Regions from separate parts of the Bacillus sp. 11B20 genome, predicted to be linked through region 1. Evidence: riboswitches for the same ligand, from Rfam matches in the RefSeq annotation. Region 1 holds a riboswitch; the other holds the start of a gene.
The links. A riboswitch is a leader RNA that binds a small molecule or an ion and turns the genes downstream of it on or off. The one in region 1 is predicted to bind lysine.

Region 1 (12,383 bases):
TTCTTCGGGTAAAGTTAAATCGAGTTCTGGTTCTCAAGATGCGGGTTACGTCTTCCCTAACAAAGTGGTGAAAAATGGTTCTAAAAGATACTATAAGGGAGCCAATCTTCATAAATGGGCACATAAAACAACCCTTAAATTTGGAACACCTACTCCGTGGGGAGATGTTACCTTTGTGAGTAACTCTTTTACAGATCGAGTTTGGGTTAATGGAAAAGGAAAACATGGTTGGGATTAATAGTATAGATTAATAGAAAAGGCGCTACTTAAGATCTATTTACAAATCATAGTAGCGCTGTTTAAATATTATAAATAATCTCAAAAAATAGTAAGAGGAGTTTTTGGAAAATGATCCAAGTAAAAGGATTGACAAAAACATATCGACAGCAGCCTGTATTTGAAGATTTACATATTCAAATACAACATCAAAAAATAAATTTCATCATGGGGAAAAATGGATCTGGCAAAACAACTTTTATGAAATGTTTACTTCAGTTAGAACAGTATGAAGGGGAGATCTTGTATAATCATCAGCCAATTGATCAAGTAAGGAATGAAATTCAGGTAATGTACGATGATTCACCACTCTATTTGAATCTAAACGGTTATCAAAATATACGATTATTGTTAAATAGCCCTTTTGACCAAAAAAGATGTGATACACTGGCAAAGGAATATCTACCACATGAGATCCTCAAGAAGAAGGTCAAACATTACTCTTATGGCCAAAAAAAGAAATTAAGTTTCATATTGATTGCATTAACAAAACCAACTTATTTGTTCTTAGATGAGATATCAAATGGTTTAGATTATGGAACAATGATGGAATTAAAAGCAATGATTAAGAAGTGGTCTAAAGACATGACCATTATAGCTACAGGTCATCAGTTTGAATTTTATTCATCAATTGTTGATGAATTGTTTATTTTAAAAGACAAATCAATGATTCAAATCCATGACTTTCAGGAAAAAGGAGAGGATTTGGGTGACATTTATCAAGCATATCTTTAAGTTAGTGAAAAAAGAGTTTTTATATCAATATTATGCTAAAACATTTCTTATCTTGTTTATTCCATTGATGCTGATTTCGTTATGGAATGTATATTCTCAATATGAAACGACAAAATCAAACTATGCCCAATATGTAAAAACAGAAAGTGAATATAAGGAGCTAGGTATTGATATAAAAAAGGCTTTGACGATGCCAGTTAACATAGAAGAAGGAGAATTATCAGGTGCTGAAGGAGAAGTCGTAGAAAATGTCTTAAAATATGATTACGAGAAGTTTATTCAATCACTTCATTTGATGGAGCCAACTCAAGCCATTTCAACTAATTTAGAATGGATGGGTTTTATCTTTTATCCACTTGTATTTGGTTTATATGCGATCTATTTAGCGACATATGATGTGAAATATAAAACGATGAAAATTAAAGCGGTTCAATATCGGTGGAACGATATTATGTTTTCAAAGCAACTGTCTCTTTATGTAATCATTCTATGTTTAATTCCTATTCTTTCTCTTATTTCATACATGGCTAGTCATATCTTTTATTATGTCATATCAAAAGATATATCTGTTCAATTGTTTACATATAAAGATAGTACCGAACATTCTATACTGCTTCAATTAATGTTTGTTGTATGTACAAGCTGGTTATTTAGTACACTTGTTTTTTATTTAGGTAGTATATGTCGAAGTTTTATTTTATCTTTGGTTATCTATATGGTCTATTTTTTATTGATCCCTAACTTAGGTGCATTTGATTTAAAAAATATGATTGCCAACTTAGCTTTGCACCTGTTTTCTTTTAAAGGGAACTATCAATTATTTATGCCTATTTCCATGAATATAACCACAATTCTGATCTGCATTTCATTGCTTATCTGTTTGTCGTCCTTGCTGACTTATACTATAGCAAAACGGCAAAGTAAATATGTAGTATAAATCCCCCTATTCTCACATAGAGGGATTTTTTACGTACTGCTTCGGCGTACAGCCAACAGCATGATAAAAGATAGAATCACAATACAAATCGTCCAAGCCCAAGCAAGCTCCATTCGTCCGGAATCAATCGCCACATAGATAGCGGTTGGGAGTGTTTGCGTTTTTCCTGGGATGTTGCCGGCAAACATTAAGGTCGCCCCAAATTCTCCAAGGGCTCTTGCAAAGCTGAGGATGCTGCCTGATAAGAGGGAAGGCAGGGCAAGTGGTACTGTAATATAGGCGAAGACTTGGAATGAATGAGCACCATCTACTTTTGCAGCCCCTTCAATGTCTGACTCAATCGTAGAAAATCCAGCCTTTGCAGATTGATACATAAGCGGGAATGCCACAACTGTTGATGCAATAACTGCCGCCCACCAAGTGAAAATGACCGGCTGGTGAAAGATCCATTCAATCGCGCCCCCGATCATGCTATGCCTTCCGAATATGACGAGCAATAAAAAACCTACAACCGTTGGCGGAAGGACAAGCGGCATCATCAAGAGCGTTTCTACGATCATTTTTCCCTTAAATGATGTTCGCGCCATCCAATAGCCAATCAATGTACCAAAAACAGTTGCCAGCAGCCCGCTTACAACGGCAACCTGCACGGACAGCCAAATGGGAGATAGGAATTCTTCAGTCATCATAGGCATTAATTCACTTGAAAGCCGTACTTTTTAAAAATTGATTTGGCTGTTTCTGATTGAAGAAATTGAAAAAAGGACTTGGCTTCCTCTATATGTTCTGTCCCTTTGACGATTCCTACTGGATAAATGATCGGGGAATGCATGTCCTGATTGGCTTCATCCGCAATTTTTACTTTTTTGGAAACGAGGGCATCTGTCTTATACACAACACCAGCCTCCACATTTCCTGTTTCTACGTAGCTTAAAACTTGCCGCACATCCTTGCCGTACACAGCGTTCTTTTTCACTTGATCCCAGATGTTCAGCTTTGTGAAAATCTCTTTGCCGTATGTACCAGCAGGAACGGATTCTGGTGTGCCAAGAGCAATCTTCCCTTTTATGTGCTGGGCGTCTTGAAAGCTTTTAATAGAGGAAGAATGATCATTTGGCACAATGAGTACAAGCTCATTTTGGATGGCATCCTTGATAAAATGTTGATCGATATCTCCAGATTGCACAAGCTCATCAAAGGGCGCTTCAGCTGCTGAGAAAAAGAGATCTGCTTTTGCCCCTTGTGCGATTTGCTGCTTCAATGCGCCGGATGACCCGAAATTATTTGTTAATGTCACATTCGGATGCTCATCATTAAAGGCGGATTCGATTTCCTTTAGTGCATCTTGAAGACTTGCCGCTGCTGAAATGACAAGCTCTGTTTTTTTGCTTGTATCCGATGACTTCATCTCTGTTTGACACCCGCTCAGGAGCAAGCAGATGGCGATGATGGGGAAGAACGCATACTTCATGTTCACACCTCTTATTATTCAATATCATATGTATCCTATATTATAAGCAAACTTATTTGACCATTCATAGGCTTTCAGTAAAAAGAGAAAAGAAAAAGCCGCCAGATGGCGACTTTTTAATGCTGATAAAAACGCAGCAAATTCCCATTGATCACTTTGTCTGATAAGGAAAGTTCTTTATTGGCTTTTTCGATATAAGGCTGACACACCTCATCCTGTTCAACAGGTTCTTTTGTTTTTTGATCATAGCAGGTGTTCTTTGTATAGAGATAATCATCTGTAATAAAGTTCCCGTTTCTCAAAACAGCAAAAGGCGTCCGTTCGTTTGAAAATAAGTCATTGCCAAATTGAATGGCATCCTTCGTTTCAATACCGAGTAAGTGCAGGAGTGTCGGTTTCACGTCGATTTGCCCAGCTGTTTCAGAAATTGTCTGCGGTGCTTGATCTGTGACCCCCGGAATGTAAATTAAAAAGGGCACCCGCTGCAATTTCACAGCATCAAACGGTGTGATTTCATCTTTTTTGAGCAGCTCTGCCATTGCCTGATGATGTGCCTCGGAGATACCATAGTGATCCCCCATGAGGACAAACATTGTATTTTCATACAGTCCTTCTTCTTTCATGCGGTCAAAAAATGTCTTAATGGCTTCATCCTGATAGCGGACGGTCGTCACATAGCGGTTTAAAATGGCGCTGGACGAATCATATTCATCAATCAATTGATCCTTTGGATCGATTTCAAATGGAAAGTGATTGGTCAAGGTAATAAACGTGCTGTAATAAGGCGCCTTCAACTTTTTTAAATAATCAATGGATTGGTCAAAGAAGTCAATATCCTTTAAGCCCCAGCCAGTTGAATTCTGTTCATTGACCTGATACGAATCGACATCATAAAAGCGGTCAATCCCAAACGACTCATACATCACATCACGATTCCAAAACGTTTTATTATTCGCATGAAATTGGACGGATTGATAGTTCTCTTTTTTCAACTGCTTGTATAACGTGTCGTATTCGTTGTCACTCGCTGTGAAAAAGACAGCGCCGCTGCTAGATGGGTAGAGGGAATTTGCGACAATAAACTCTGAATCCGATGTCTTTCCTTGCTCAGTCTGCTGATAAAATTCATCAAAATAAAAACTCTTTTTAGCAAGTTGATTTAAAAAGGGGGTGATGTATTGTCCATTCACCTTTTGATCAACGACAAATTGCTGTGTTGATTCTAGTGAAATGAACACAACGTTCCTGCCTTTAGCAAGTCCAAAGTACTCTTCGTTTGGTGCACTGTAATCAGCCTTTGTGTAGTTTGCTACGGTTGAAAGTGTATCTTCATCTGCAAAGGCTTTTTGTCCAATACGCGCTGTTTGGGCAGCGCCGTCATACAGGTGGAACTGGAACAGCCCAAGGTTTCGTACAATCACTTCTCGATCATAAGAGCTTGTCAGAAAGCGAGGGTGATCCATCATGGCTGAACTGACATGAAACAATAGAAAGCTGCAGCACACCGCATAATATGTTTTGATCGTTTTAAAGGAGGCTTTTGGCGCTAAAGGTTTGCGCTTTAACAGCCACGCCAGCACCACGAAATCAATGAGCATCAGTAAAAACAGCGGGTGGAACAATTCTGTCATACTGCTGCCCATATCTCCCATGTTTTTCGCTTGAAATAAGACAGGGATTGTAATGAAATCAATATAAAATCCATAAAAGATCGTATTCGATATGAGAATCGCCGTCAAAATCAAATTTGCGGTTAATAAAAATACTTTTTGTTTCGTTTCATTTAAAAAAAGAGCAATCCCAAACAAAGGGAGCAAAAAGCTAAGTGGATTGATCAAAAGCAGCCATTCATGAAACAGATTGGCCGTTCGTATGTGAAATCCGAATTGATAAATGATGTATGTTTTCATCCACATGAAGAGGATGGAGTACACTAAAAACCAGTGATTTTTGAAAAACGCTTTCATTTATGTAGCTCCTCACCATTCTGTATTCAGCTGCAAGGCAAAAACACTTATCTTAAACCTACTAAAAAAATGAGGAATGATCAATTCATATCCTGTGTTTTTCGGAAAACTCTTTCTGATTCATTAGAATGGGATGGAGATGCCGCAGAGGACAGCGATGTAATAGCAGGTAACGACGGTGAGAGCAGCTAGTACGACTTGTTCTCCTGTGCTGCCTGTTTTGACATAGAAGGGAAGACGCACTTTAATGGAAGCCGGAAATAAAAATTTAATCCCATTCACTGTTCCTGCATCCAGAATGAGATGGCTTGCCATCCCGACTAGTAAACCGATACTTAGGCTGTCATTTGGAATGTATGTTGTTGCTAGAAAATAAATGATCAGCAAAAATAATAAACTGTGTGTAAATGTGCGATGACCGAACACACTGCTGATCAGTGTCGAGAGCAGCGGGAATTTTCTGCCGATTTTACTTTTTGTATGGCAAAGATCAGGGATCAGAGCACCTGCTGATCCAGCAGCAGCCATCGTCACTGGGTCGAATCCATAATAGTAGGCAACGGCTGTGGAGGCGGCAATTCCGCCCATGATGTGTGTTTTTCCTGTCATGATGCGTACTCCTGTTCTATCTTTAGTTCAAGTACTCACTATATCAAGGGTAGATTCATTCAGCAAGGCTTATTTCTAAAGAAAAAGAGGCCAAAAGGGTTGGCTGAATGGAAAAACATTCTATAATAAGGGGGAAGTCATGTTGATACTAACGATAAGGATGCGATTCGGATGGGTAATGCAGACATTTTAAAAGAAATTGTTCTTGTACATTATGAAGTCAGCCGTAAATTAAACCGCAAGTTACTTGAGTTAGAGAAAGACATCACGCCCCCACAGATATATGCTCTTTCTATTTTGATACAAGGCAAAGTATCACATGCCGAAGAGCTGAAGCAAAGACTCTCTTTAAACCCTGGTGCAGCCTCTATTGCACTCAATAAATTATGTGAGCAGGGTTATATTCAAAGAGAACGGGACAAGGACGATTCGTCACTTGTCCGTTTAGAAGTCACGGAAAAAGGGATGGCCATTTATGAAAAGCATACTCGTCTTTTCGGAAAGGTGATTCAGCATATGATGTCAGACTTCACAAAGGATGATTTAAAAACCTTTCTGTCGTACTTGCAAAAAATGAGGCAGACCTTTCATGATGATTGAGCCTCTTCCCTTGTATAATGCTGAGCGCTGTAGCACAAATTAAACAGGCAACCGCATTATATGAAAAGGGAGGAAACAGCGATGTCATTTTTCCAAAAGGATAAAAAAGCGAAAAGTGAGAAAAACCATCAGCAGGTAGATCAGCTGTTAGAGGAAGCAAGTAAAGAGCTAGCAGGCGATCCGCTTCAGGAAGCTGTACAAAAGAAGAAAAACAACGATCAATAAGCAAGGTATAGGGCAGAGAAACAGTTCTCTGCCTTTTTTCTATGTTTTTACCTTTGACAGATGTGAGAATGTTTGATAACCTTCGTGTAGTAAAAATGAATAGAAATCCTCACGCTATGTCTCAGTGAGGTAGAGGTTGCGCGGATGATGAGTCACTCATAGGAGAGATGGAATCGTAGATCATGAGAAAAAAGGCATCAGCGCCGAAGTGTAGAGAGAGCTCCAACTTTCTTTATGCTGGGTCTGCATTGAATAAATGCAGGACTGCCACGTCTTTGAAGCGTGGAGGGCTATCCGGAGATCAAGGTGTATGTTTTGAAAAGCATGGACTTTTGTTCAGGCTTTTTTTTATGTTCTGAGTCACAAAAATAAGGGTATGCTGTTAAAAAGTAATCCATTATGAACATAAAGAATGCAAGTCATTGCTTCACAAATATATCAATGAAGATACTGCCGGGTCTGGTCCAAAGTGAATAAAACGGAGGTACGGAAATGGAACAGACAAAAAAATGGGGTTTTTGGTTATTGACGGCTTTTGTCGTCGGAAATATGGTAGGTTCAGGCATCTTTATGCTGCCAAGTACGCTTGCCCAGCACGCAAGTCCTTTAGGTGTGACGATGGCATGGCTTGTCACAGGCGGCGGTGTGCTGATGATTGCGCTTGTATTTGGGCATTTGTCCATTCATAAGCCGCAGCTGACAGCTGGACCACAAAGTTATGCAAGGGCGCTTTTTAAAGATCCGAAAAAAGGGAAAGCAGCTGGATTTACAATGGTGTGGGGATATTGGGTGGCAAGTTGGATTAGTAATGTCGCAATTATTACAAGTCTTGCTGGTTATTTAACGACTTTTTTCCCGGTTCTCACAGTGAAGACTGAAGTTTTTACCTTTGGAAAAGAAGCGGTCACGCTTGGTCAGCTCATGACGTTTATCGTATGTACCCTTCTTCTATGGGGAACACATACCATTTTAATTACAAGCTTAAGTGCTGCAAGTAAATTGAATTTTATTACGACCTTTTCAAAGGTGCTTGGATTCGTCCTTTTTATTGTTGCGGGATTATTTGCATTTCAAACGGCATTATTTGAACATTACTACTTCCCGGTTGAAACAGGCAGCGAAGGAGTGCTTGGCCTTGGAGGTCAAATTCATCATGCGGCTATTTCCACACTATGGGCATTTATTGGAATTGAATCAGCTGTCATTTTATCAGGAAGAGCATCCTCACAGCGTGATGTGAAACGTGCGACCATTACAGGTCTTTTAATCGCACTATCGATCTACATGATTATCACATTGATTACGATGGGCGTTCTGCCGCACGATCAATTGCAAGGCTCTGACAAACCATTTGTAGACGTGCTTCAGCTTATAATTGGGCCAGCTGGCGGAATTGTCATGGCTCTGCTGGCGATTATTTGCTTGTTTGGTTCGATGCTTGGGTGGATTTTACTTGGTTCAGAAGTACCGTATCAAGCAGCAAAGGCTGGTGATTTTCCAGCAGTATTTGCAAAAACAAACAAAAAAGGAAGCCCTGCTTTCGCTTTGACTGTTACAAATATTATGTCACAGCTGTTTATCTTCTCTGTGATGTCACGTACGATTAATGAAGCTTTTACCTTTTTAACTACATCAGCGACACTTGCGTATCTTATTCCGTATATTGTGTCTTCCATCTACAGCTTTAAGGTCATTATGCAAGGTGACACGTATGAGCTTCAAAAAGGAAATCGAACGAGAGACGGCATCATTGCACTTGTTGCCATGGGGTATTCAGCTTGGGTCATTATTTCAGGAACAGCCGACTTGAAAACTTTTGGTCTTGGAATCGGTCTATTCTTAGTAGGTATTTTGCTTTATCCATTCATGTCAAAAGGATTTGCCAAAGGAACGGTATAAGGAAGACGTTTCTCCATCTCTGGAGAAACGTTTTTTTATGATGCAGATGTCAATCGATCCACAATAAACTCTAGCTGACCTTCTAGTGACACTGGGTCATTAAAGAAGAAACCGACTGGATCTATTTCGAATACATGTTTATTTTTGACGGCAGGAAGTGATGTCCAAATGCTGCTTTGATACACTTGGTCACCTTTACTTTTTGAGCCGCTCCATGGACCTGTGAAAATATAGTCGCCTGCGAATTCTGGCAACTTCTCAAGAGAAATATTCGCATAGCCAACACCGCTGTCGATCGCTTCTTTTTTGACAGCCTTCGGTGCTTTTAATTTCAGCTCGTCATAAATGATTTCGCCCCCGCGGGCAAAGGTGTTTCCGAAGATATAAATGCCTTTATCAAATGGCGATACGATCGAGACCGTTTTGCTGCCAACAGCTTTGGTTACCTTTGGTTTCACCTCAGCAATTTTGGTATCCCATTTTGTGATCCATTCTGTTGCTTTTTTTGGTGTACCTGTCATTTTACCGAATTCTTTTAGCTGGTCTTTGAAAGAATATTGATTGTATTTTACCGCTACAGTTGGGGCGATTTTTTTGTATTGATCAAACTTCTCATCTTCCCCCCAAGCAATAATCATATCTGGCTTCGAAGCGGCTACTTTTTCGACCGATGGGGTCCTTCCGAGATTTTCCACTCCATCTGTTTTCCCTTTATAAAAAGGGTTTTTAAAGATGGGTGATGTTGTAGCAACCGGAGTTTTGCCGAGTGTGACGAGGTCCCCGTAATAGCTTTCTGCAAGAAGCACTATTCGTTTCGGATTTTTCGGAAGCTTCACTTCACCTTTTGCATCCTGATATGTCATCATGTCATTCTTTTTCGCTGCAGATTGTTTATTTGAAGTGCTGCCGCAAGCGGCTGTAAAGATCATAAGAATCGATAAAGAAATCAAAAGAAATCCAGTTCGTTTTTTCACAAAAGTTCTCTCCTATTCATTTTTCCTTGATAATGATTCTCAATTTCATTTTTTATCGTAACATGATAGGAACAAAAATGCATTGGCTAATTTAGGCCTAAAGAAAAATGATGAAATTCTCACAGTTTTTTGATGAAAATAAAGAAATTTATCAGAACAATGATTTCAAAAAGAAAAGAAAGTGATATACTAGACTTCGAGATTGATAATCATTATCACTAATAAAGAATAAACATGAACGGAAAGGAAGAGACTGGTTTTGGGCTCACAATCGAATAAACAGCTGCCAGCCAGCGATGATACGATCGATATTGTCACGAAGCCTTTTGGAACAGCAGCTGTTATCATCATAGGAATCATCGCTTTATCATTTGGTCTTTTTTTATCGGTATCATTAGGAGCGGCAAACATTCATCTACAGACTGTATGGGAAGCCGTTTTTCATTTTGATCCACAAGAAACTTCACATCAAATCATTCGGGAATTGAGGCTGCCGCGCACAGTTGGAGCCGCGCTCGTCGGTGCCTTTTTAGCCGTATCAGGTGCCATTATGCAAGGAATGACAAGAAATGCGCTGGCGTCACCGGAGATTATGGGTGTGACAAATGGCTCCGCATTTGCGATTGCCATTGCATTAGCATTTTTCCCTGGCCAATCTTCTTTCACATTAATTCTTTGGTCATTTGTTGGAGCCGCACTCGGTGCCTCTATTGTATTTGGTGTCGGTACTATGTCAAAAGGGGGACTGACTCCGGTTAAACTCGCACTAGCTGGTACAGCGGTTGGAGCACTTTTGAGCTCAATTTCTTCAGCCATTGCCATTCGTTTTGACGTCGCTCAAGATATGAGCTTTTGGTATGCTGGCGGAGTGGCAGGTGTGAATTGGAGCAACATTCATATCATCATTCCAGTTGCCATTGCAGGACTAATCATTGCAATGATCCTTGCCCGTTCGATCACGGTTCTGAGCTTAGGTGAAGAATTGGCGAAAGGACTTGGACAGTATACGAAAACGGTCAAGGTGCTTGGCGTATTGGTTGTTATTCTTTTAACGGGTGCTGCCGTGTCGGTAGCGGGCTCTATTGGTTTTATCGGGCTTGTGATCCCTCATGTCACTCGATTCTTGGTTGGAGTGGACTACCGCTGGATTATCCCATGCTCCGCTATTTTAGGGGCCACTTTGTTAATTTATGCAGACATTGCTGCGAGGCTGGTCAACGCTCCGTTTGAAACGCCAGTCGGTGCCATCACGGCGATTATAGGCGTTCCTTTCTTCTTATATTTAGCTAGACGTGAAAGGAGCGGAATCTAAATGGAAATGGTGCAGCAAGCAAAGAAAAAGAAATATCAACGAACGATGCTCATGATCTTTTTCGCGATCGTAGCTGTGTTCCTTATTAGTTTAAATACCGGAGAAATTCGGATCTCTCCGATGGATACATTGAAAACACTTTTTGGATTCGGAAGTGAGATGGATGAGCTCGTATTATTCGAATTCCGACTTCCAAGAATGGTCATCGCTTTACTTGTCGGTGCTTCTATCGCTGTATCAGGCGCGATTTGGCAAGGCGTTTCTCAAAATGGTTTAGCTGACCCAGGTATTCTCGGCGTCAATGCCGGCGCTGGCTTTGCCGTTGTGCTATTTATCTTTGCATTTCAAGGCACGATGACGAATTTAGGTGATTTCACGATTTTTGTACTGCCGCTTTTCGCGTTCGTAGGTGCAGCCTTTGCTGCATTTCTCATCTATGTGTTAGCGTGGAAAAAAGGCATCACACCTGTTCGATTGATTTTAACTGGTATTGGTGTGAATGCTGCGTTTTCAGCAGCGATTGTGGTCATTCAATTGAAAATGAGCCCAAATGATTTTAACCAAGCCATCGTGTGGTTATCTGGAAGTATTTATGGCTCAAGCTGGACGTATGTCCTGTCTGTTCTACCATGGATGGTGATTTTCCTTATATTCGCGATTGTCAGATCACGCTATTTAAATATCATGAATTTGGGTGATCAGCTGTCCTATGGATTGGGTATTTCAGTTCATAAAGAAAGAAGCTTGTTCATGCTGATTGCCGTTGCATTAGCTGGTGCGAGTGTTGCTGTTGCAGGGAGTATTTCTTTCCTAGGGTTAGCCGCACCGCACTTGGCGAGAAAGCTTGTTGGGCCAAAGCATCAAGGAATGATACCGGCCTCCGCGTTAATTGGGGCGCTGTTATTATTATTGGCGGATACACTTGGCCGCGTCATACTTGCACCATCAGAAGTGCCAGTTGGCCTTGTCGTTTCTGCTTTAGGCGCACCTTACTTCATTTACTTATTGATGAAATCGAACTAATGAGGAAGGAGAGACAACATATGAAATCGCTCGAAACAGAAAAGCTTTGTATCGGTTATCAAGACCGTTTGATTGTAGAAGATTTGAATGTCAGTATCCCAAAAGGCAAGGTGACAACACTGATTGGACCGAATGGCTGCGGGAAATCAACCATTTTAAAAACGATGTCTCGTATTATGAAGGCCAATCGAGGAGCTGTTTATTTAAATGGCCAGGCTATCCATGAGACGCCGACAAAAGAAATTTCAAAACAAATGGCGATCTTACCGCAAACACCCGAAGCACCTAGTGGACTGACAGTGTATGAGCTTGTGTCATATGGACGTTTCCCACATCAAAATGGGTTTGGTCGCTT
Region 2 (12,383 bases), on a different contig from region 1:
GGAATGCAGGCTTTTGATTTTTCCCTTTGAACGTAGCCATCGTTGTTTTAAGGAATTCTTCATCGTTTCTTTCTGGGAATTCCGGTTTATAGTGTGCGCCTCGGCTTTCATTCCGGTTATATGCCCCGATCGTAATGACTCTTGCCAGCTGAAGCATGTTGTCAAGCTGACGCGTGAAGGCAGCGCCTTGGTTGCTCCATGATGCGGTATCGTTGATGTTGATCTTCTTGTAGCGCTCCATTAGTTCTTCGATCTTCTGATCTGTTTTTAAGAGTTTGTCATTGTAACGAACCACTGTAACGTTATCCGTCATCCATTCTCCAAGCTCTTTATGAAGCACGTATGCATTTTCTGTTCCGTCCATGCTGAGGATGTTGTCCCATTTCTCCTGCTCTTTCTTCACAGCGCTGTCAAATGTTGCAGAAGATAGGTCTTCCGCAGATTTCTCAAGACCGCTAATGTACTTCACTGCATTTGGTCCAGCGACCATTCCGCCGTAAATCGCAGAAAGAAGTGAGTTTGCACCAAGTCTGTTTCCGCCGTGCATCGAGTAATCACATTCTCCGGCAGCGAACAGACCTTTGATATTCGTCATTTGATCATAATCGACCCATAATCCGCCCATTGAGTAATGAACAGCTGGGAAGATTTTCATCGGAAGCTTACGCGGGTCATCACCCATGAATTTTTCATAGATTTCAATGATTCCGCCAAGCTTAATATCAAGCTCTTTAGGATCTTTATGAGAAAGATCGAGATATACCATGTTCTCTCCGTTGATGCCAAGCTTTTGCTCGACACATACGTCAAAGATTTCACGCGTTGCGATGTCACGCGGTACAAGGTTCCCGTATGCTGGGTATTTTTCTTCAAGGAAGTACCAAGGCTTCCCGTCTTTATATGTCCAAACACGTCCGCCCTCACCACGAGCTGATTCACTCATGAGACGAAGCTTGTCATCTCCTGGAATCGCTGTTGGGTGAATTTGAATGAATTCTCCATTTGCATAATGCGCACCTTGCTGATAAACGATAGATGCAGCAGATCCAGTGTTAATCATGGAGTTCGTTGATTTACCGAACACGATTCCAGGGCCGCCTGTTGCCATGATAACCGCATCTGAACGGAAGGATTGAATTTCCATTGTCGTTAAGTTCTGTGCGACAATCCCGCGGCATACTTCCTCGTCATCTAAAACAGCGCCAAGGAATTCCCAGCCTTCATATTTTGTGACAAGTCCTGCTACTTCATAGCGGCGAACCTGCTCATCCAGTGCGTATAATAGCTGCTGGCCTGTTGTAGCTCCAGCAAACGCTGTACGGTGGTGCTGTGTTCCCCCGAAGCGGCGGAAGTCCAATAATCCCTCTGGTGTTCTATTAAACATAACACCCATACGATCAAGTAAGTGGATAATGGACGGCGCTGCTTCACACATTGCCTTTACTGGCGGCTGGTTGGCTAAGAAATCTCCGCCGTATACCGTGTCATCAAAATGCTCATAAGGTGAATCCCCTTCACCTTTTGTATTGACCGCTCCGTTGATTCCGCCCTGTGCACATACAGAATGCGAACGTTTCACAGGTACGATTGAAAATAGTTGAACAGCTGTTCCCGCTTCTGCTGCTTTAATAGTTGCCATGAGACCAGCTAAGCCGCCTCCGACAACGATGATGCTAGAATTACTCATTGTAGCCCCTCTCCCTCTTCTACTAATCTATTTCCTCTTAAACAAAAGCGAAAATTGCTCTTAGCCCTACATATGAAAGCGCTATAAATATACCTAATGTCACAAATGTGGAGATTCTTTGTGAGCGTGGTGAAACCGTAATTCCCCAGCTGACAGCAAATGACCACAAGCCATTAGCAAAGTGGAAAATAGTAGATAAAACGCCGACAATATAGAAACCTAGCATAAATGGAGAGCTTAAAATATTCGCCATCATGTCGTAGTTGACTTCAGCTCCAAGCTGAGCTTGAATGCGTGTTTCCCATACGTGCCAAGTGATAAAAATCAATGTGATGATACCTGAAATCCTTTGCAGTCTGAACAACCAGTTTCTTAAGTAACTGAAGCGAGACGTGTTGTTTTGTGCCGTAAAGGCTATGTACACCCCATAAACAGCATGATAGATCAGTGGTAAGAAAATCACGAACAGCTCAAGTGCGTACCTGAATGGCAGCTGTTCCATAAAGTGTGCAGCTTTGTTAAACGCCTCTGGTCCATCCGTCGCAAAGTGGTTAATCACTAAGTGCTGTACTAAAAATAGACCGACCGGAATGACGCCAAGCAAAGAATGCAATCTCCGATAAAAAAATTCTTTGTTCCCCGACATTACTTTACCCCCTAGTAAAAAAAGTGCAATTGCTTGAAAATTGTCTTACCCCCGCTTCTTTCAATTGTAAGCACTTTATTCAAATTTATTGACAATTTCATTTTACTCCTATGTCAAAAAAGCGTCAAGAAACCGCGTACATAAATTAAAATTTTCCGAAATTTAAAAGTTTTAAATCAAAATTCGTTTTACTACAATAAGAATTTCTTAGACTTCAGGGAAAACTCTGTCATCATATGCCCACATAAGCTATAATAAATTGTTGAAAGAGGGGAGCCGTACAATGAATAAATTCGAATCTAACTTAGAACAGCTAAAAGAAATTGAAGTCAATGGATTTGCCTACGAGCTGATACGCGAAGTTCTGCTGCCTGATATTCTTGGTCAGGACCATTCATCTATGATGTATTTTGCGGGTAAACTGCTTGCTCGTAAATTTCCTCAAGAGTCATGGGAAAAGATCCCCGAATTTTTCCATGATGCCGGATGGGGGACTCTCACAATGGTCCATTCGAAAAAACAGGAAATTGAGTTTGAGCTCGAAGGTCCACTAGTATCCAATCGACTCACCTATCAAAAGGAGCCATGCTTTCAGATGGAAGCGGGTTTTATTGCTGAACAAATTCAGCTTCTAAATGAGCACGTGGCTGAATCCTATGAACAAGTGAAAAAGCGTGCTGAGAAAGTCATTTTAACCGTTAAATGGGATTTAAGAGACCCTAGCTAATCCTCTTGATAAAAGGGCGCGGACTTCAGGTCACGCCTTTTTTATATGTCTACATCTATCATAGCATACTTAATGAATGGGTTTACGTCCGTTTCAGCCGATTCCATATAGAAAAAAGAGGCGATCCTCTTTCATGAGGTCACCTCTTTACCTTTTTAAGAGTGAGCAGCTGCGCTCACCTTTGATAAATCAAACGCATCATGCAGCGCTTCTACCGCTTTGACCATATCATCACGGCCGACCACCGTTGAGACTTTGATTTCAGACGTACTGACCATTTTCACTTGAATGTCTTTTTGCGCTAACACAGCGAACATTTCAGCAGCTACGCCTGGATTTGAGACCATTCCAGATCCCACAATGGATACTTTCGCTAATTTGCTTTCTGTCTCAATCTGCTCGTAGCCAAGCGCCCCTTTATATTCTTCTAATACTTCAACTGTTTTGGACAAATCATCCGTTTTCACAGAGAAAGAGATCGACGTCTGATTGGTGCTTGTGACAGACTGAATGATGATATCAACATTGATATTCTGTTTCGCAAGCGTCGTAAAAATGGTCGATAATGTTGTGAGACCGCTTGAAAGCCCGCATACTGTCACACGTGTAATCTGATCTTCAAACGCAATGCCTCTGACGACTAAATTTTGTTCCATGGATGATTCCTCCTCAATTAACGTACCCGATTCATTTTCAATACTAGAACGGACTTCTAGCGGGACTTGATAATTTTTAGCAAATTCAACAGCTCTTGGATGAAGGACACCAGCTCCTAAATTAGCCAGCTCAAGCATCTCATCGTATGAAATACCTGCAAGTTTCCGCGCAGATGGTACATAACGCGGATCTGTCGTAAACACACCTGGTACATCTGTGTAAATATCACATTTATCAGCTTTTAGGGCGGCAGCCAGTGCCACAGCAGTCGTATCTGATCCTCCGCGTCCAAGTGTTGTGATATGTAAGTCATCTGCAATTCCTTGGAAGCCTGCCACAACAACGACTTTCCCCTCACTTAATTCCTCTTTTATTCTTGCTTCATCAATGTCCACGATTCTTGCATTTCCGTGTACATGCTCTGTTTTCATACCAGCCTGCCAGCCTGTAAAGGAAATGGCATCATAGCCTCTTGCTTGGAGCGCCATCGCTAATAATGAAATGGTCACCTGTTCACCAGTTGCGAGCAGCATATCCATTTCTCTTTTGCTTGGATCGTCTGTAAGTTCTTTCGCTAGGTCTACTAGAACATCTGTTGATTTACCCATCGCTGATACAACCACAACCACATCATGTCCTGCCTCGCGTTCAGCGATCACTCTCTCTGCGGCATTGCGAATTTTTTCTGTTGACCCAACGGAAGTTCCGCCAAATTTTTGTACAATTAGTCCCATGTCTACCACCCTTTTTCAAAAGTTCACGTGTGAGAGAAGAGGCTGCTTTGGAGACTGTCCGCTCACTGCAAATAAAAAAGCAATGAGAGAACAAATCTCCCATTGCTTTAAAATCATCATTAAACGATGCAAACAATGAGATAGCCCTCCAAGAAATGAATTCTTGACAGCCCTACATTTCTTCAATGTACAGCCAGCGAATAAAATGAGTGGATTTTATTCACTTCGGCGACGCTCCCCTTTCAGCCCCCTTCTTAGATCCCATCGATCTCTGAAGGCCTACTCTTGAAGTTCGCACCTCTATCTTCAACAAACAACACGTTCATTTATTAAATTAGTCACATCTTAACAAACTTTTTAGAAAAGTACAATCTATTTTTTTAATGCCTCCATTAAAAGTTCGGCCGTTTGTTTCGGAATGCCCGCTTCCTGAAATTCTTGGATAGAGGCTTCTTTCATCTTTTTCACAGAGCCAAAATGTTTGAGGAGCTGCTTTTTACGCTTCTCTCCGATACCTGGTACATCGTCTAAAATAGACTGGAATGCATTTTTTCCGCGCAGCTGCCGGTGAAAGCTAATGGCGAACCGGTGCACTTCATCTTGAATGCGCTGCAACAAGTAAAAAGCCTGGCTATTTCGCTCCAGCGCAACAATTTCAAGTGTATCTCCCATCATGAGATTTGAAGTCCGGTGTTTTTCATCTTTTACAAGACCTGCGACTGGGACAGACAGATTCAATTCATTTTCAAGCACATCGATGGCTGCGTTGATCTGTCCTTTTCCTCCGTCAATTAAAATTAAATCTGGCAGCGGCAGTTCATCCTTTAACACGCGGGTATATCGTCTTCTAATGACTTCACGCATGGATGCATAATCATCTGGTCCTGAGACGGTTTTAATTTTGTATTTTCGGTATTCCTTTTTATATGGCTTCCCGTCCTGAAAGACAACCATGGCAGAAACCGGGTCTGCTCCTTGAATATTGGAGTTATCAAACGCCTCAATTCTGTACGGCATATAAATATTAAGCGCATCCCCAAGCTGCTTCACCGCACCAATTGTCCGCTCTTCATCACGCTCAATGAGCGAAAACTTTTCTTTTAAGGCGATTTTGGCATTTTGATGGGCAAGTAAAAGTAAATCCTTTTTCTTTCCTTTTTTCGGCTGGTGAACGTTTGTCTCAAGTAATTGCTCAATCATCTCTTGATCGACACTGTCCGGTACCAAAATTTCCTTCGGCAGAAAATGGTTGTTCTTTTCATAAAATTGCCCCATAAACGTAAGGAACTCTTCCTCAGGGTCCTGATACATAGGGAACAGGCTGACATCACGTTCAATCAATTTCCCCTGTCTGATAAAGAAAACTTGGACACACATCCAGCCTTTATCATAGGCATAGGCAAAGACATCTCGATCTGATAAATCACTCATCGTCATTTTCTGTTTTTCCATCGTTGAGTCGATATAAGCGATTTGGTCTCTCAGTTCTTTTGCCCGTTCAAACTCTAAATTTTCAGCAGCTTCCTGCATCTTTTCGGTCAGTTCTTTTTTGATTTGCTGATGTCCTCCGTTTAGAAACCTTGTGATTTCGTCCACGAGCTGCTTATTCGTTTCCTCGGAAATGTCATACACACATGGTGCAAGACATTGCCCAAGATGATAATAAAGGCAGACACGGTCAGGAAGAGTGGCGCATTTTCTCAGGGGATATAAGCGGTCGAGCAGCTTTTTCGTTTCTCGTGCTGCTTGTACGTTTGGGTATGGACCGAAATATTTCCCTTTGTCCTTTTTTACATTGCGGGTGACGATCAGCTTAGGGTGGCGTTCATTCGTAATTTTTATAAATGGATACGTCTTGTCATCCTTGAGCATGACATTGTATTTTGGGTCATATTTTTTGATTAAATTCAGCTCTAAAATGAGCGCCTCGATATTAGAAGAGGTGACAATGTATTCAAAGTCTTCAATTTCACTGACAAGCCGCTGCGTTTTGGCGTCATGTGATCCAGTGAAATAAGAGCGCACCCTGTTTTTTAAAACCTTTGCCTTTCCCACGTAAATGATCGTATTTTGTCTATCTTTCATTAAGTAACAGCCTGGTTGATCCGGCAGGACTGACAGTTTTTCTTTGATTAGTTTGTTCATATTTTCATCCGTCCTTGTTTTCCTCTTTCACTCCTTCTAGTGTATCACGAACATTTGTTTTATACCATGTTGAAAGAAAAGCGGCTCTCGTCTTTACGAGAACCGCTTCAATGATTATGCCGCTTGGACATAGATCGGTTTATAGATGTTTGTTGACAAGTTCAGCAAGTGCTTCTTTTGGTTTGAAACCAACAGAAGTTTCTACAACTTCACCGTCTTTTAAAACAAGAAGTGTTGGGATACTCATAACGCCGTATTTACCAGCAGTTTCTTGGTTATCGTCTACATCAATTTTTACAATTTTCATTTTGTCGCCCATTTCTTGATCAAGTTCTTCAAGAACTGGAGCAATCATTTTACAAGGTCCACACCATGGTGCCCAAAAGTCTGCAAGAACAACACCTTCTGCAGTTTCTTGTGAAAATGTTGCGTCAGTAGCTTTTACGATTGCCATTATTCATTCCTCCAATGTAAATTATGCTTTTTAGTATAGCATCTACCAATGTGACTTGCGAATGAAATGCTTACGAATCATTTTTTAGGAAATGAATTAAAAAACAAACCGTATAATCGCACCAATAACAACAATCGCACCGATGATCATTAGAATGGTTCTAAGCATATGACATGACACCCTTTCCGCTTCATTTACAATGTATGATGCCCCAACATTCTTCTCACCAAACATCGAAATATGCAATCAAGTGAGGTCGACAGTTATCATGACCACTGACATTGGCGGCAGCTCTACCGTTAATTCCCCGGGATTTACAGTCATTTGCTGAAAGTCTTTTGGCTGAACAGAATGAGGATCATCAAATGTATTATGCGCATTCATGCGATCAGCCGTCAGCACACGTCCAGTGACTTTCGTTTGTACATCAACCCCTTCAATGGCAAGGGATACCTCTTTTTGTTCATGCGGATTCAGGTGACAGTAGCTAATATGCATCTTACTTGATGAACGCGAGGCTGACACACTAACCTGAGGAATTTTTTCACCTCTCCGTTCATACGGCGGTGAAACGAACTCCACTTCAAGCGCTTCTTCCTCTTGATGCACTTGAAACATGTGAAACACATGATACGTAGGCGTCAGAAGCATCTTTTCGTCCTTTGTTAATACCATCGCTTGCAACACATTGACCGTCTGAGCAATATTTGCCATATGAATCCGCTCGCAATGGCGATGAAAAATATGAAAATGGAGGGCGGATACAAGGGCATCTCTTAGTGTGTTTTGCTGATATAAAAACCCAGGATTTGTCCCTGGCTCTGGGTCATACCATGTCCCCCATTCATCAATAATCATCCCAATTCGCTTGTCTGGGTCATAACGATCCATGATTTCTCCATGGTCCTCGACAAGCCGTTCCATCTCATAGGCTTTTTTCAGCGTGATAAACCATTCATCCTCATCAAATTCAGTCGCTGACCCTTTCTTCTCCCATGTACCAGGTACAGTGTAATAATGTAAACTGAGCCCATCCATCCACGGTGCAGCCCGCTCCATCAATACTTTCGTCCAATTCACGTCATTAGAGTTCGCGCCGCAGGCGATTTTATAAATACGCTGCCCGGCGAATTCTCTTACGTACGTTTGATAGCGTTTATATAAATCTGCATAGTATTCAGGCGTCATATTCCCGCCGCAGCCCCAGCTTTCATTGCCTACACCAACATAGGTCAGCTGCCAAGGTTCTTGTTTTCCATTTTGAATGCGCCAGTCGGACATAGGTGTCCCTTTTGGAAATGTCATGTATTCGACCCAATCGGCTAATTCTTGAACAGACCCGCTTCCCACATTGCCACAAATGTATGGCTCACATTCAAGCAGCTCACACAATGCCATAAATTCATGCGTACCAAATGCATTAGATTCAACTGTACCACCCCAATGGGTATTTACCATCGGCTTTCGTTCACTGAGATCACCTACACCATTTGCCCAGTGATACTCGTCTGCGAAACAGCCCCCCGGCCACCTCAGCACCGGAATATGTAATGCTTGAAGCGCCTTCAGCACATCGGTACGAATCCCGTCAATATGGTCAATCTCTGAGTCTTTTCCTACCCAAATCCCGTCATAAATCCCTCTTCCTAAATGCTCCTGAAAGTGCCCATAAATGTGTTTAGAAATGCGTCCGATCACGTCATTGACTTTTACTGTCCCCTTCACTTGTCAACCGCTCCTTTTCTTCTTGATTACATACAAAAAAACCCAGAATACCTAGGCATTCTGAGTGTATGAGCGTTACGAGTGGATATTCATCTTTTTTAACTCTTCATTTAAAAGCGGTACCACTTCAAACAAGTCACCGACGATTCCGTAATCGGCGATTTTGAAGATTTCTGCTTCTGTGTCTTTGTTGATCGCTACAATGACTTTACTGTTAGACATTCCCGCTAAATGCTGAATCGCTCCTGATATCCCGCATGCAATATAAAGATCGGGTGTGACGACTTTTCCCGTTTGACCAATTTGCAGGGCATAATCACAATAGTCAGCGTCACAAGCTCCGCGCGAGGCTCCGACTGCTGCCCCGAGCGTCTCAGCGAGTTCATTCAGCGGTTCAAAGCCTTCCTTGCTCTTAACCCCGCGCCCTCCGGCAACAATGACCTTTGCTTCCGATAAATCTACACCTTCTGACGTTTTTTTAATGACTTCCTTCACGATCGTCCGAAGGTTCTGAATATCGACAGAAACCGGTGTGACTTCTCCGCCTCGTGACGCATCCCGCTCAAATGGCGCCACGTTGTTTGGCCGGATGGTCGCTAGAAGCAGGCGGTCTGTGGAAATGACTTTTTCGAAGGCTTTTCCAGAGTAAATCGGTCTAGTGAAAACAAGATGTTCGCCGGTAACGCTTACATCGATCGCATCTGAAATCAAGCCAGTCTGGAGACGTGCGGCTATTTTCGGCGACAAGTCTTTTCCGATAGACGTATGGCCAAAAAGCACAGCATCTGGATCGACCTGATCTAATATGGCTTGAAGCGCCTGCGCAAAACCATCTGACGTATAATATGAAAGGTGCGGATGCTCCACAATCATGACATGATCCGCTCCATAGTAAAGCAGTTCATCCGCTAGGCCTTTGACGTCATCCCCTATTAACACGCCAATGACCTCACCACCATCTGCCACTTTGTGAGCGGCAGCAATGGCTTCAAATGTCACATTTCTTAATTTACCGTCACGACTTTCTCCAAGTACAACAACTTTTTTACTCATCTTCAAGCTCCCCCTTGTTCTCGTGATATCGTAAAGTGGATGTTTAGATGACTTTTGCTTCATTTCTGAGTAGATCTGTCAGTTCTTTGACTTGATCCTGAAGCTCGCCGCTCAGCACCTTGCCACCCTCTTTTTTCTCCGGTAAGTAACGTTCAATTGTTTTGATTTTATATGGTACATCGTCTTCGTCCAGATCTAAATCATCAAGTTCCAATTCTTCTAAAGGCTTTTTCTTTGCCTTCATAATGCCTGGTAAGGATGGATAGCGAGGCTCATTGAGTCCTTGCTGAGCTGTGACGACTAGCGGGAGTTCGGTAGAAATGACTTCCACATCACCCTCTGCATCTCGTTCAATCGATGCAGAGCCACCGTCAATTTGAATACTTGTTATCGTTGTCACATATGAAAAGCCGAGTAATTCAGCAAGACGCGGAGCTACCTGTCCAGAGCCGCCGTCAATTGCTACATTCCCTGCTAAGATCAAGGAAGCTTCTTTGTCTTTTAAATAGTGATAAAGAATGGTAGAAGCTGAATATTGGTCCCACTCTTCTAAATCATCTTCCACGTTTAATAAGACGGCCCTGTCACAGCCCATTGCAAGCGCTGTTCTCAGCTGTTTCTCCGCATCTTCACCGCCAACTGTCACAACGGTCACTTCTCCCCCGTGCTCATCACGAAGCTGAATGGCTTCTTCAATGGCATACTCGTCATAAGGATTAATAATGAACTCTGCTCCATCTTCTTGAATTGCACCAGACTGAATAGAAATTTTCTCTTCCGTGTCAAACGTACGCTTCATCAAAACAAATATATTCATTTATTTCTCCCCCTTGTGTCGTACTTATCCCTTATTCCCCTTTAAAATTCGGTTTGCGCTTTTCGATAAAGGCCTGGATGCCTTCTTTGGCGTCATTTGATTGGAAAACCTCACCAAACTTTTTGGCTTCCAGCTTCATTCCGCCGTCATACGAATACAGTTTTGTTGCGTTCAATAAATCAAGCACATATTCAAGTGATTTTGGGCTTTTCGCTGCAAATTTCCCCGCAAGTGTTTTGGCCGCTGTGAGCGCTTCTTCCTCTGTTTCTGCCAGCTTTGTAACAAGTCCGCAGGCAAATGCTTCTTCACCTGTAATCGGTTCAGCTGTTCCCATCATTTCAAGCGCTTTAGCAGAACCAACGTAGCGCGGGAGGCGCTGCGTGCCGCCGAATCCTGGAATAATGCCGAGGTTTAGTTCTGGAAGTCCAAGCTTCGCATCTTTTGTTGCGATTCGGATATCACAAGACATGGCAAGCTCAAGGCCTCCGCCTAATGCTGCCCCGTGAATCGAGGCAATGACTGGTTTTGGACATTGTTCAATCCGTTCAAAAACTTGCTGTCCTCTATCTGCGAGGCTTGCATAATCAGACTCTTCCTGTAAAGTGGTAAATTCTTTAATATCAGCACCTGCTGAGAAGAACCTGCCTTCTCCGTGAATCACAATCGCTCTTACTTCTTCATTCTGTTCGAGCTCATCGAACATGTCATTAAGCTCAGTGAGCAACTGAGAGGATAAGGCATTTGCAGGTGGGTTCTGAATTGTGATGAGCGCTGTCTGTCCTTCATGATGTAAGCTGAGTATCTTTTCCATGTCAATCATCCTTTTTCACATTGTCTTTAGGATTGATGTATTCCGCTTAACAGCAGATCATGTACATTTTCTGCGAGTGCAGGCAGATCATACTTTTGATCATTCATGACCCATGTTGTTGCGGTTTCATCAATCGTCCCAAATACCATTTGTCTCGCTAAGCGGACATCTAAATTTTGTCTGAATTCTCCTGTTTTCTTTCCTTCTGTTAAAATTGACTCGAGCATATTTAAATACCCTTTTAGCACTTCATTGATTTTTTGCCGCAGCTCAAGGTTTGACTGCCTGAGTTCAAGCTGTGTCACAAGAGCCAAATGATGATTTTGCGCCAGCATGCGAAAATGCTCCTCAATCAACAGTAGAAGCTTTTCTTTGGCAGACGGCTTCTTTTGAATATCTGTTTCCATCCGTTCGATGAATTGTCCCATTTTTTCTTTGAACAATGAGATGAGAATATCCTCTTTGTTTTTGAAATAAAGATAAATGGTTCCGTCTGCGACCCCTGCTTGTTTCGCAATCTTTGAAACTTGTGATTGATGATAGCCATTCTCTGCAATCACCACAACTGCTGCATCAATAATTTGCATGTACTTCGGTCTTTTCTGCTTCAATGTGCTTCGTCCCTTTCTAAATTGAATGAGCATTCATTCATAACTTTATGTTAAAAAGAAACGGGTGATTTGTCAAGAGATCTTCTTCTTTCTTTTCAACCTTTATCATACCAGAGCAGACTGTCATCATTCAAATCATCCGGCCTCTCGACCGGATGATAAAGGTCGTTATTTCTTTAATTGATCAACAGGTGTTTCAGATGAAGCATGCTTTCTTTTTTCTTCTTCAATTAAAACTCTGCGCAAAATTTTTCCGACAGCCGTTTTAGGCAGTGACTCTTTAAATTCATACACGCGCGGTACTTTAAATGAAGCA

Region 2: it holds a riboswitch for lysine, as region 1 does, so the genes downstream of both, ACN6NB_RS12880 (aspartate kinase) here and ACN6NB_RS15365 (amino acid permease) in region 1, are expected to answer to the same signal.

The regions. Positions count from the first base shown of each region.
Region 1 is NZ_JBLZWZ010000009.1:228,979-241,361, reverse strand. Features, by position in the region: gene ACN6NB_RS15410 (hypothetical protein) at 1-238, shown strand, start outside; gene ACN6NB_RS15405 (ATP-binding cassette domain-containing protein) at 349-1,011, shown strand; gene ACN6NB_RS15400 (ABC transporter permease) at 986-1,948, shown strand; gene modB (molybdate ABC transporter permease subunit) at 1,978-2,643, opposite strand; gene modA (molybdate ABC transporter substrate-binding protein) at 2,643-3,419, opposite strand; gene ACN6NB_RS15385 (LTA synthase family protein) at 3,536-5,386, opposite strand; gene ACN6NB_RS15380 (metal-dependent hydrolase) at 5,510-5,995, opposite strand; gene ACN6NB_RS15375 (MarR family winged helix-turn-helix transcriptional regulator) at 6,167-6,595, shown strand; gene sspJ (small acid-soluble spore protein SspJ) at 6,677-6,820, shown strand; lysine riboswitch at 6,943-7,121, shown strand; gene ACN6NB_RS15365 (amino acid permease) at 7,313-8,719, shown strand; gene ACN6NB_RS15360 (iron-hydroxamate ABC transporter substrate-binding protein) at 8,755-9,693, opposite strand; gene ACN6NB_RS15355 (FecCD family ABC transporter permease) at 9,953-11,005, shown strand; gene ACN6NB_RS15350 (FecCD family ABC transporter permease) at 11,006-12,028, shown strand; gene ACN6NB_RS15345 (ABC transporter ATP-binding protein) at 12,049-12,383, shown strand, end outside.
Region 2 is NZ_JBLZWZ010000008.1:673,511-685,893, forward strand. Features, by position in the region: gene sdhA (succinate dehydrogenase flavoprotein subunit) at 1-1,687, opposite strand, end outside; gene ACN6NB_RS12870 (succinate dehydrogenase cytochrome b558 subunit) at 1,725-2,333, opposite strand; gene ACN6NB_RS12875 (YslB family protein) at 2,617-3,060, shown strand; gene ACN6NB_RS12880 (aspartate kinase) at 3,216-4,451, opposite strand; lysine riboswitch at 4,585-4,762, opposite strand; gene uvrC (excinuclease ABC subunit UvrC) at 4,824-6,596, opposite strand; gene trxA (thioredoxin) at 6,736-7,050, opposite strand; gene ACN6NB_RS12895 (alpha-N-arabinofuranosidase) at 7,297-8,775, opposite strand; gene ACN6NB_RS12900 (electron transfer flavoprotein subunit alpha/FixB family protein) at 8,851-9,828, opposite strand; gene ACN6NB_RS12905 (electron transfer flavoprotein subunit beta/FixA family protein) at 9,872-10,645, opposite strand; gene ACN6NB_RS12910 (enoyl-CoA hydratase) at 10,677-11,456, opposite strand; gene ACN6NB_RS12915 (TetR/AcrR family transcriptional regulator) at 11,483-12,067, opposite strand; gene ACN6NB_RS12920 (AMP-binding protein) at 12,236-12,383, opposite strand, start outside.